DNA from 2 places in the Lelliottia nimipressuralis genome. Region 1 is predicted to be linked to the other one. Evidence: predicted binding sites of a transcription regulator. Region 1 holds the regulator's gene; the other holds the start of a gene.
What was found. The regulator LexA, encoded in region 1, represses DNA repair genes until DNA is damaged. The targets are predictions, from matches to a motif close to TNCTGTATGTACATACAGNA.
Positions count from the first base shown of each region.

Region 2: a site for LexA is predicted at 3,241-3,260, ahead of sulA (SOS-induced cell division inhibitor SulA). Genes of this name have one in related genera too.

Region 1 covers NZ_CP167172.1:273,784-279,052, reverse strand. Annotated here, with positions in the region: gene ACB496_RS01290 (cupin domain-containing protein) at 1-321, opposite strand, end outside; gene zur (zinc uptake transcriptional repressor Zur) at 438-953, shown strand; gene ACB496_RS01280 (CsbD family protein) at 1,022-1,231, opposite strand; gene dinF (MATE family efflux transporter DinF) at 1,373-2,695, opposite strand; gene lexA (transcriptional repressor LexA) at 2,763-3,371, opposite strand; gene ACB496_RS01265 (diacylglycerol kinase) at 3,481-3,849, opposite strand; gene plsB (glycerol-3-phosphate 1-O-acyltransferase PlsB) at 4,004-5,269, shown strand, end outside.
Region 2 covers NZ_CP167172.1:1,640,220-1,645,488, reverse strand. Annotated here, with positions in the region: gene ACB496_RS07575 (YccF domain-containing protein) at 1-297, shown strand, start outside; gene yccS (YccS family putative transporter) at 317-2,479, shown strand; gene ACB496_RS07565 (TfoX/Sxy family DNA transformation protein) at 2,436-3,062, opposite strand; gene sulA (SOS-induced cell division inhibitor SulA) at 3,281-3,790, shown strand; gene ompA (porin OmpA) at 4,147-5,202, shown strand; gene matP (macrodomain Ter protein MatP) at 5,266-5,269, opposite strand, start outside.

The DNA.
Region 1 (5,269 bases):
ATTGATAAAGGTGTGGCACACGCCGGTTCCGGCCGGAAAACCGACGCTGTCGCCCGGCTCTAGCTTCCATAAATACCCGTTAATCCACGCCTGGGGATACCCTTCAATAACAAAGATAAACTCCTCTTCGTCGCTTTCAGCATGCGGATACGAAGTGCGACGGCCCGGCGGCAGGCGTTCATGGTGGATACCGATCCGCCCAAGCCCCAGTTTGCGGGCCAGCGGCGCGCCGATAGCAAAAAGTTCGTCGCTGTCTGGATAAGTGGAGTCGTCGGCACCTTCGACGTCGCGCCAGTGCCGGATGCAATCAGGTCTTTTCATTGTATTTTTCCCGTGTGGCGATGGGTCAGGTATAGCACAACTGTGGCGGATCTCGGCGTTTTCAGCAGAACATGGTAAAGTGAGGGTTTTCCAGACTCCATAATTCGAGGTGCGATATGGATAAGACCACGATGCAAGATCTGTTAGCGCAAGCTGAAAAGCTCTGTGCGCAACGCAATGTGCGCCTGACCCCGCAGCGCCTTGAAGTGTTACGTCTGATGAGCCTGCAACGCGGTGCCATCAGCGCCTACGATCTGCTCGATCTGCTGCGCGAAAGCGAGCCGCAGGCGAAACCGCCCACTGTTTATCGCGCGTTGGATTTCCTGCTGGAGCAAGGCTTTGTGCATAAGGTGGAGTCGACTAACAGCTATGTGCTGTGCCATCTGTTCGATCAGCCAACACATACCTCTGCCATGTTTATCTGCGATCGCTGCGGCGCGGTCAAAGAAGAGGGGGCGGAAGGTGTGGAAGATATTATGCATTCGCTGGCGGCTAAAATGGGCTTTGCCCTGCGCCATAACGTGATTGAAGCACACGGGTTGTGTTCAGCCTGTGTCGAAGTGGAAGCCTGTCGTCATCAGGGTGAATGTCAGCACGATCACTCCATTCTGGTGAAGAAAAAACCGCGCTAAAAACGAAGCGGGCGGCCATTAGGCCGCCCTCAGGGATTGTACTTCCGTGTACAACGGGTAGAACTCTGTTACCAGCGGTAGTCGTTGCGTTTTTCCCAGTCAACAACCTCTTTTTCCGCCTGATCTTTCGCGTAGCCGTAGCGTTCCTGAATCTTACCTACCAGCTGTTCGCGTTTACCTTCAATGACGGTCACGTCATCGTCGGTCAGTTTACCCCATTGTTCTTTCGCTTTACCTTTGAACTGTTTCCAGTTACCGCCGATTTCGTCTTTATTCATAATCAATTCCTCATCGTTCGGTTATCACGTAAATTCGAGTCGTCCGTTACGTTCATTTCTGCTGGACGTGATAATAATTGTAGATAAGGATTCGGCATGCGTGTTGAGATTCAGAATCTTTAACCGTTTCGTCAAATCACGCTATCCGCTAAACCAGCTGTTATTGCGCCAGTGGCGCCGCCAAATCAGCGCTAATGACAGGCCGCGCAGGGCGAGGAACACCGCCAGCGCCAGCCATAAACCGTGGTTGCCGAGCCAGGGCAGCGTGAAGAGCGTCAGGGCGAAACCGGCCGCCGCGACTGCCATGCTGTTGCGCATTTCCGCCCCGCGCGTTGCGCCGATAAACATACCGTCCAGCAGATAGCACCACACCCCCACCACCGGTAACACGACCTGCCAGATGATGTAGTGATTAGCCAGTTCTCTCAGTTCAGGCAGCGAGGTCAATAGCGCCACAATCTGCCCGCCAAATAAGGCATAGATCAGTGCGAAGACCAGCGCCACCAGCCCTGACTGGCGACAGGCCGCGCGCCAGACCTCCTGCAACTGCCCCGCCTCGCGAGCGCCATAGGCCTGGCCCGAATGGGCTTCCACCGCATAGGCAAAACCGTCAAGTGCATAGGCGGTGAACGTCAGCAAAGTCATCAGCACCGCGTTTACGGCCACGATCTCTGGCCCCAGGCGCGCGCCAAACACCGTTAAGGCGCCAAAGCAAAGTTGCAGCAGCAGCGAGCGAAGCATGATGTCGCGATTAAGCGCCAGCAGTTTACGGATGTTGCCGTGCCACGCTGTTTTGAGCATCGCGAATGATATTCCCCGCATGGCCAGCACGCGTTTCACCATCCATAGGCCAATGAAGAAAGTGCCGTACTCGGCGACCACCGTTGCCAGCGCCGCCCCCTGCACGTTCATGTGCAGACCCATCACCAGCCACAGATCGAGCACGATATTGAGTAAATTGCCCACCACCAGCAGGATCACCGGCGCACGCGCGTACTGCACGCCCAGCAACCAGCCAAGCAGAACCAGATTTGCCAGCGATGCCGGTGCGCTGAGCCAGCGGATTTCAAGGAAGCGCCGCGCCTGTTCCAGCACCGCTTCACTACCGCCCACGACATGCAGAGCCAGATCGATGAGCGGCGTGCGCAGCAAAACAATCAGCAGCCCTGCGCCAAGGGCGAGGATCAGCGGCTGCACCAGCGCACGGGCGAGTCGAACGGGATCTTTGGCACCAAACGCCTGGGCAGTCAGCCCGGTGGTGCTCATGCGTAAAAAGAGCAGCAGCATGAAGAGGAAACTGGTCGCCGTCGCGCCAATGGCCACGCCGCCGAGGTAAACAGGGGAATCCAGATGACCAATCACCGCCGTATCCACCAGCCCTAACAGGGGAACGGTGATATTGGAGAAAATCATCGGCAGCGCAAGACGCCACAATGCCTTGTCTGAGGTTGTCAGCAGAGACATGAGAAAGTACCGGGAATTGAGAGTAGACAGTCAGGCTGCGGTGCGACCACAGCCTGTCAGTAAGAGATTACAGCCATTCGCCGTTGCGGATAACACCAACAGCCAGACCTTCAATAGAGAAAGCCTGTTCGCGGAGATCCACCACAATCGGGGAAAACTCGCTGTTTTCTGGCAACAGCTGAACCGTGTTGCCCTGTTTTTTCAGGCGCTTAACGGTCACTTCGTCGTCGATACGCGCAACCACAACCTGCCCGTTACGCACATCCTGCGTTTTATGAACCGCCAGCAGATCGCCGTCCAGAATACCAATGTCTTTCATGGACATCCCACTGACGCGCAGCAGGAAATCGGCACTTGGCTTGAACATAGCCGGATCGACCTGATAGTGACCTTCAATATGTTGCTGTGCCAGCAAAGGCTCACCCGCCGCGACGCGCCCCACAAGTGGCAGACCTTCTTCTTCTTCCACCAGCAGGCGAATTCCGCGTGACGCACCAGAGACAATCTCAAGAACGCCTTTACGCGCCAGCGCTTTGAGATGCTCTTCAGCGGCATTTGGAGAACGGAAGCCCAGGCGCTGCGCGATTTCCGCACGCGTCGGTGGCATTCCCGTCTGGCTGATATGATCTCGAATGAGATCAAACACCTCTTGCTGTCTGGCCGTTAACGCTTTCATTCCGCCCCCTGGGTGTATATACAGTTATGCTGTGAGTATATACAGTCAAAGGTGATTTTGGAATCAAAAACTGCACAAAAAACCAGAGACTTATTGGATTCCTGAAGCCTTATCGAAAATGTGACCAAAGAAGCGTGCCCCAGGTGATGGCTGCGATGATAATCGCCAGCAGCACAGCGGCAGAACCCATGTCCTTCGCACGGCCCGACAGCTCATGGAAATCAGAACCGATGCGATCCACCACCGCTTCAATAGCGCTGTTGAGAATTTCCACTATCATCACCAGAAGGACTGAACCAATGAGCAATACGCGGGTTATCGGGTCGACATCCAGAAAACAGGCGATGATCACCGCAACAACCGCAGCAACCCCTTCCTGGCGGAAAGCGGCCTCATTGATCCATGCGGCGCGGAAACCTTTCCATGAATATCCGGCAGCTTTGATGATTCGGGTTAACCCAGTGGTATTATTGGCCATTAAAAGAACCTTTTCTTAGATTTAGCGTCAGTAACTATAGCTGTAGCGCGTAGCAATACAGCCTGAAGTATGACCGGTAACAACAGAAATTTTGCGCGCTTTCTGTTATCCTTGCGCCGCAATTGCATTATTAACCAGAGGCTTTACATCGTTTATGTCCGGCTGGCCACGAATTTACTACAAATTACTTAATTTACCATTAAGCGTCCTGGTAAAAAGTAAGTCTATCCCGGCGGAACCTGCGCTGGAATTAGGGCTCGATACCTCGCGCCCTATTATGTACGTTTTGCCTTACAACTCGAAGGCAGACTTACTGACGCTCCGCGCCCAATGTCTGGCGCATGACTTGCCCGATCCGCTCGAACCCCTTGAGGTCGACGGAACTCTGCTGCCGCGCTACGTGTTTATTCACGGCGGGCCGCGCGTGTTCACCTATTACACGCCAAAAGAAGAGTCCATCAAGCTGTTCCACGACTACCTCGATCTGCACCGCAGCAACCCAAGTCTGGATGTCCAGATGGTGCCGGTGTCGGTGATGTTTGGTCGTCGTCCTGGTCGTCAGAAAGGCGAGGAAAACCCACCACTGCGTATGCTGAACGGCATCCAGAAGTTCTTTGCCGTCTCATGGTTAGGCCGCGACAGCTTTGTACGTTTCTCCCCTTCCGTCTCCCTGCGCCGCATGGCGGATGAGCACGGGACGGATAAAATCATCGCCCAGAAACTGGCTCGCGTCGCGCGTATGCACTTTGCCCGTCAGCGTCTGGCTGCCGTTGGCCCGCGCCTGCCTGCACGCCAGGACCTGTTCAACAAATTGCTGGCATCTAAAGCCATTGCCCGCGCGGTTGAAGACGAAGCGCGCAGCAAGAAAATCTCTCACGAGAAAGCCCAGCAAAACGCCATCGCCCTGATGGAGGAGATTGCGGCCAACTTCTCCTACGAGATGATCCGCCTCTCCGACCGTATCCTGAGCTTCACCTGGAACCGTCTGTATCAGGGGATTAACGTCCATAACGCCGAGCGCGTGCGCCAGCTTGCCCACGACGGCCACGAAATCGTCTATGTGCCTTGCCACCGCAGCCACATGGACTACCTGCTGCTGTCTTATGTGCTGTATCACCAGGGGCTGGTACCACCGCACATCGCGGCAGGTATCAACCTGAATTTCTGGCCAGCCGGCCCGATTTTCCGCCGTCTGGGTGCGTTCTTTATTCGTCGTACCTTCAAAGGCAATAAGCTCTACTCCACGGTGTTCCGCGAATATCTGGGCGAGCTGTTTAGCCGTGGCTATTCCGTAGAGTATTTCGTCGAAGGGGGGCGTTCCCGTACGGGCCGTCTTCTGGACCCGAAAACCGGTACTCTGTCGATGACCATTCAGGCGATGCTGCGCGGCGGTACGCGTCCGATTACGCTTGTGCCGATT
Region 2 (5,269 bases), 1.4 Mb from region 1:
CCCTACGGCAATGAAGCGGTTCACGTTGATGAACTCAACCCGGACAGCAAAAGTGTGCTGATGAATACGGGCGGCACGCTGCTTAATATTTTATGGCTGATCTTCTTTGGCTGGTGGTTGTGCCTGATGCACATCGCAGTCGGGATTACCCAGTGTATTACGATTATTGGTATCCCGGTCGGTATCGCCAACTTCAAGATTGCCGCGATTGCGCTCTGGCCCGTCGGTCGCCGCGTGGTTCCCGTGGAGGTCGCCCAGGCCGCACGCGAAGCCAATGCCCGTCGTCGTTTTCAGTAAATAAGGATACGCCGCCTTTATGCTAAGCCCTTTGCTTCGCAGATACACATGGAACAGTGCCTGGCTCTATAACGTCAGGATTTTTATCGCGCTTTGCGGTGCGGCTGCCGTGCCGTGGTGGCTGGGTGAGATTAAACTCACGATCCCTCTCACTCTGGGCGTGGTAGCCGGAGCACTGGCCGATCTGGACGACCGTCTGGCCGGGCGGCTGCGTAACCTGGTGATTACGCTGATCTGCTTTTTCATCGCCTCCGCGTCTGTAGAACTACTTTTCCCGTGGCCCTGGCTGTTTGCCCTTGGGCTGATGATCTCCACCAGCGGTTTTATTTTGCTGGGCGGGCTGGGACAGCGCTACGCCACCATTGCCTTTGGCGCGTTGCTGATTGCGATCTATACCATGTTGGGCGTTTCCCTCTACGACCAGTGGTACCAACAGCCCCTGCTGCTGCTGGTGGGCGCAATCTGGTATAACCTGCTGACCTTAACCGGGCACCTTATCTTTCCGATTCGCCCCTTGCAGGATAATCTCGCCCGCAGCTATGAACAGCTGGCGCACTACCTGGAACTGAAATCCAGGCTCTTCGATCCTGACATTGAAGAAGAGAGCCAGGCGCCGCTTTACGATCTGGCGCTGGCTAACGGCCAGTTGGTTACCACGCTGAATCAAACCAAAGCCTCTCTGCTGACGCGTCTTCGTGGCGATCGCGGCCAGCGCGGCACGCGGCAAACGCTGCATTACTACTTCGTCGCCCAGGATATACATGAGCGCGCCAGCTCATCACATATCCAGTACGCCGCGCTGCGCGAGAAGTTTCGCTATAGCGACGTGATGTTCCGCTTCCAGCGGATGCTGTCGATGCAGTCTCAGGCCTGCCAGCAACTTGCACGATCGATTCTGTTGCGAACCCCCTACCAGCATGACCCTCGCTTCGAGCGTGCGTTCAGCCATCTTGATGCGGCACTCGACCGGGTACAGGCCAGCGGCACATCGCCAGAACAGATGAAAGCGCTGGGGTTCTTGCTCAGCAATTTACGCGCCATCGATGCGCAGCTCGCGACTATTCAGTCTGAACAGGCGCTGTCAGTGCCGGGTAGTGAGGTCGAAAATCAGCTTGCCGATGACAGTCCGCACGGCTTCGCGGACATGTGGCTGCGGTTAAGCCGCAACTTCACGCCGGAATCGGCGCTGTTCCGCCATGCCGTGAGAATGTCTGCCGTGCTGTGCGTCGGTTACGCCTTTATCCAGATAACCGGCCTGCATCACGGCTACTGGATTTTGCTCACCAGCCTGTTTGTTTGCCAGCCGAACTATAACGCCACCCGCCATCGACTGGCGCTACGCGTGATCGGCACGCTGGTCGGCGTCGCAATCGGCCTACCGGTGCTGTACTTTGTTCCTTCCGTTGAAGGGCAACTGATCCTGATAGTCATTACGGGCGTGCTGTTCTTCGCCTTCCGTAATGTTCAGTATGCCCATGCCACCATGTTTATTACCCTGCTGGTGCTGCTGTGCTTTAACCTGCTGGGCGAAGGGTTCGAAGTCGCCCTGCCACGCGTCATCGATACGTTGATTGGCTGCGCGATCGCCTGGGCCGCGGTCAGTTTTATCTGGCCGGACTGGCGTTTTCGCAATCTGCCACGCGCCCTGGATCTCGCCATGAATGCGAACTGTCGCTATCTGGATGCTATCCTTGAGCAATATCATCAGGGCCGCGATAATCGGCTGGCGTATCGCATTGCCCGACGTGACGCCCATAACCGCGATGCAGAACTGGCGTCGGTGGTGTCAAACATGTCAACGGAGCCGCGTGCTACCGCAGAAATCCGGGAAGTCGCCTTTCGTCTGCTGTGTCTGAACCACACCTTCACCAGTTACATTTCAACGTTGGGCGCGCATCGTGAGCAGTTAACCGATCCAAACATCCTCGCACTGTTGGATGACGCGGTATGCTACGTTGACGATGCTCTTCATCATCGTCCCGCAGACGAACCGCGCGTGCAGAGTGCCATAGATGAACTGAGCCAGCGCATTGCGCATTGCGATCCTGGTACGGATAACAAGGCGCCACTCATACTCCAACAAATCGGTCTGCTCATTGCACTTCTGCCCGAAATCTGCCGGTTGCAGCAGCAGATTGCTACCTATCGGAATGACTATCCGGCAGTACAGGAAGCGCATTAAACCACTCCGTTAGCTCCCGGCGTCTGACCGTCGGGAGCGCAGCTTCATGCGTTCCTTCTATTGCCCCTGCCAGCGCAAACAACACTCTGATCCCCAGGTTCTTATTTCTGGCCCTGATTTTCAGCCAGCACTCCTCTGCCCCTAGCGCCCTCAGCATGGTTTCACTGGTGACGCCAGCTTCGCAGAGAAGCACTTCAATTTGAAACGTCAGGTTGGGTAAATCTTTGAGTCGCCGCCTCTGATGCCGTAGAGAGCGCTCCTGACGGGCGGCTTCAAGAGCAAAACTGGAAAGTTGCAATAGCCTTTCCCTGTCCTGCCATAGCCCGTCATCCACCCGGTAATAGTTCAGTAGCACAGGCCTGCCCCGTTTCAACAGAGTTAAAAATGAAGAGGACTGTTTTACACAGTACTGAGCGCTCTGTTCACAGGCACGCAGGTAAAGCTCGCCATCAGAGACCATCGCAAACACGGCTTCATTCACCGCCAGGGTATACCCACCGAAAAGGGCACGATGATGGATTTCACCCAACGGAGAGAGGTATTCCTGGGACTTATAGATCCGTTCATAAGATATCTTTTTCATGATATTCACCATATAAATCAAACATTAACGATGTGTTTTTCTTACTACCGGATCCGTTAGCAGGAAAATAGAAAACTTATTGTCACTCGGCAAGATTATTTTGCAGGACACGCCAATATCGAACCAATTTTGCGAGACGCTTTCCGAAAATGAGGTTGATCTTTAGACGTACAGGGGTTACTGTATATTCATACAGTAACTACAGGGCTGGAATGATTATGCACACTTCAAACTATGCAAATCGCTTAACCTCTTTTTCTTCTTCCGCGGGTAATGGCGCGCAGAAAACCTCCGGGCGTGTGTCTACCGGTTTGATCAGTGAAATCGTATATCGCGAAGACCAGCCCTTGATGACGCAGCTGCTTTTATTGCCGCTTTTACAACAACTTGGTCAGCAGTCACGCTGGCAGCTGTGGCTAACTCCGCAGCAGAAATTGAGCCGCGAATGGGTGCAGTCGGCGGGTCTGCCGCTCACCAAAATGATGCAAAGCAGCCTGGTTTCGCCATGTCATACGGTTGATTCGATGGTTCGCGCTTTGCGCACCGGAAACTACAGTGTGGTAATTGGTTGGTTGTCAGAGGAATTGACGGAGGAAGAGCATTTTCGTCTGGCTGAAGCTGCTGAAGAAGGTGATGCGATCGGGTTCATTATGCGCCCAATTCGTCTTGATTCTCTCGGCAGAGGACACCTGTCCGGGCTAAAAATTCACTCTAATTTGTATCATTGAGTAAATTTAAGAGTATTCCTGGAACTTTTTTTGACAGTCGTAAGTGCAAATAGTTCCCTGACTAAAAACTTCGACAACGCTTGTCTGGCGCGGTTTCCGTTAATTTTACTGCATAAAATACTCGCAAAAAATGTTAAATATTTTGTATACGGAACTTTTTTTTTCATATGCCTGACAGAGTTCACACTTGTAAGTTTTCAACTACGTTGTAGACTTTACATCGCCAGGGGTGCTCGGTCTAAGCCGAAGATATCGGTAGAGTTACTAGTTTGAGCTCGCCCCCCGGTGAAGGATTTAACCGTGATTTCTCGACGAGATCTTCATGGCGATTTTTGGATGATAACGAGGCGCAAAAAATGAAAAAGACAGCTATCGCGATTGCAGTGGCACTGGCTGGCTTCGCTACCGTAGCGCAGGCCGCTCCGAAAGATAATACCTGGTATGCAGGTGGCAAACTGGGCTGGTCTCAGTTCCACGACACTGGCTGGTACAACAGCTCCCTGAACAACGATGGCCCAACTCACGAAAGCCAGCTCGGTGCAGGTGCGTTTGGTGGCTATCAGGTTAACCCGTATGTTGGCTTTGAAATGGGTTACGACTGGTTAGGTCGTATGCCATACAAAGGCGACACCGTTAACGGCGCATTCAAAGCTCAAGGCGTACAGCTGACCGCTAAACTGGGTTACCCAGTGACTGACGATCTGGACGTTTATACTCGTCTGGGCGGCATGGTATGGCGCGCTGACTCCAGCAACAGCCGTTCTGGCGACGACCACGACACTGGTGTTTCTCCAGTATTCGCTGGTGGCGTAGAGTGGGCAATGACCCGTGACATCGCTACCCGTCTGGAATACCAGTGGGTTAACAACATCGGCGACGGTAACACCGTTGGCGTTCGTCCTGACAACGGCATGCTGAGCGTAGGTGTTTCCTACCGTTTCGGCCAGCAGGAAGATGCAGCTCCGATCGTTGCTCCAGCTCCGGCTCCAGCTCCAGAAGTACAGACCAAGCACTTCACTCTGAAGTCTGACGTTCTGTTCAACTTCAACAAAGCAACTCTGAAACCAGAAGGTCAGCAGGCACTGGATCAGCTGTACACCCAGCTGAGCAACCTCGACCCTAAAGATGGTTCTGTAGTTGTTCTGGGCTTCACCGACCGTATCGGTTCTGACGCATACAACCAGAACCTGTCCGAGAAACGTGCTCAGTCTGTAGTTGATTACCTGGTATCTAAAGGTATCCCAGCTAACAAGATCTCCCCACGTGGTATGGGCGAATCTAACCCAGTGACTGGCAATACCTGTGACAACGTGAAAGCTCGCGCTGCACTGATCGACTGCCTGGCACCAGATCGTCGCGTTGAGATCGAAGTTAAAGGTATCAAAGACGTTGTAACTCAGCCTGCGGCATAAGTTATCGTCTTATAAAAAAACCCCGCTATGCGGGGTTTTTTATTGGCTGAAGAAAATGAGAAACTAT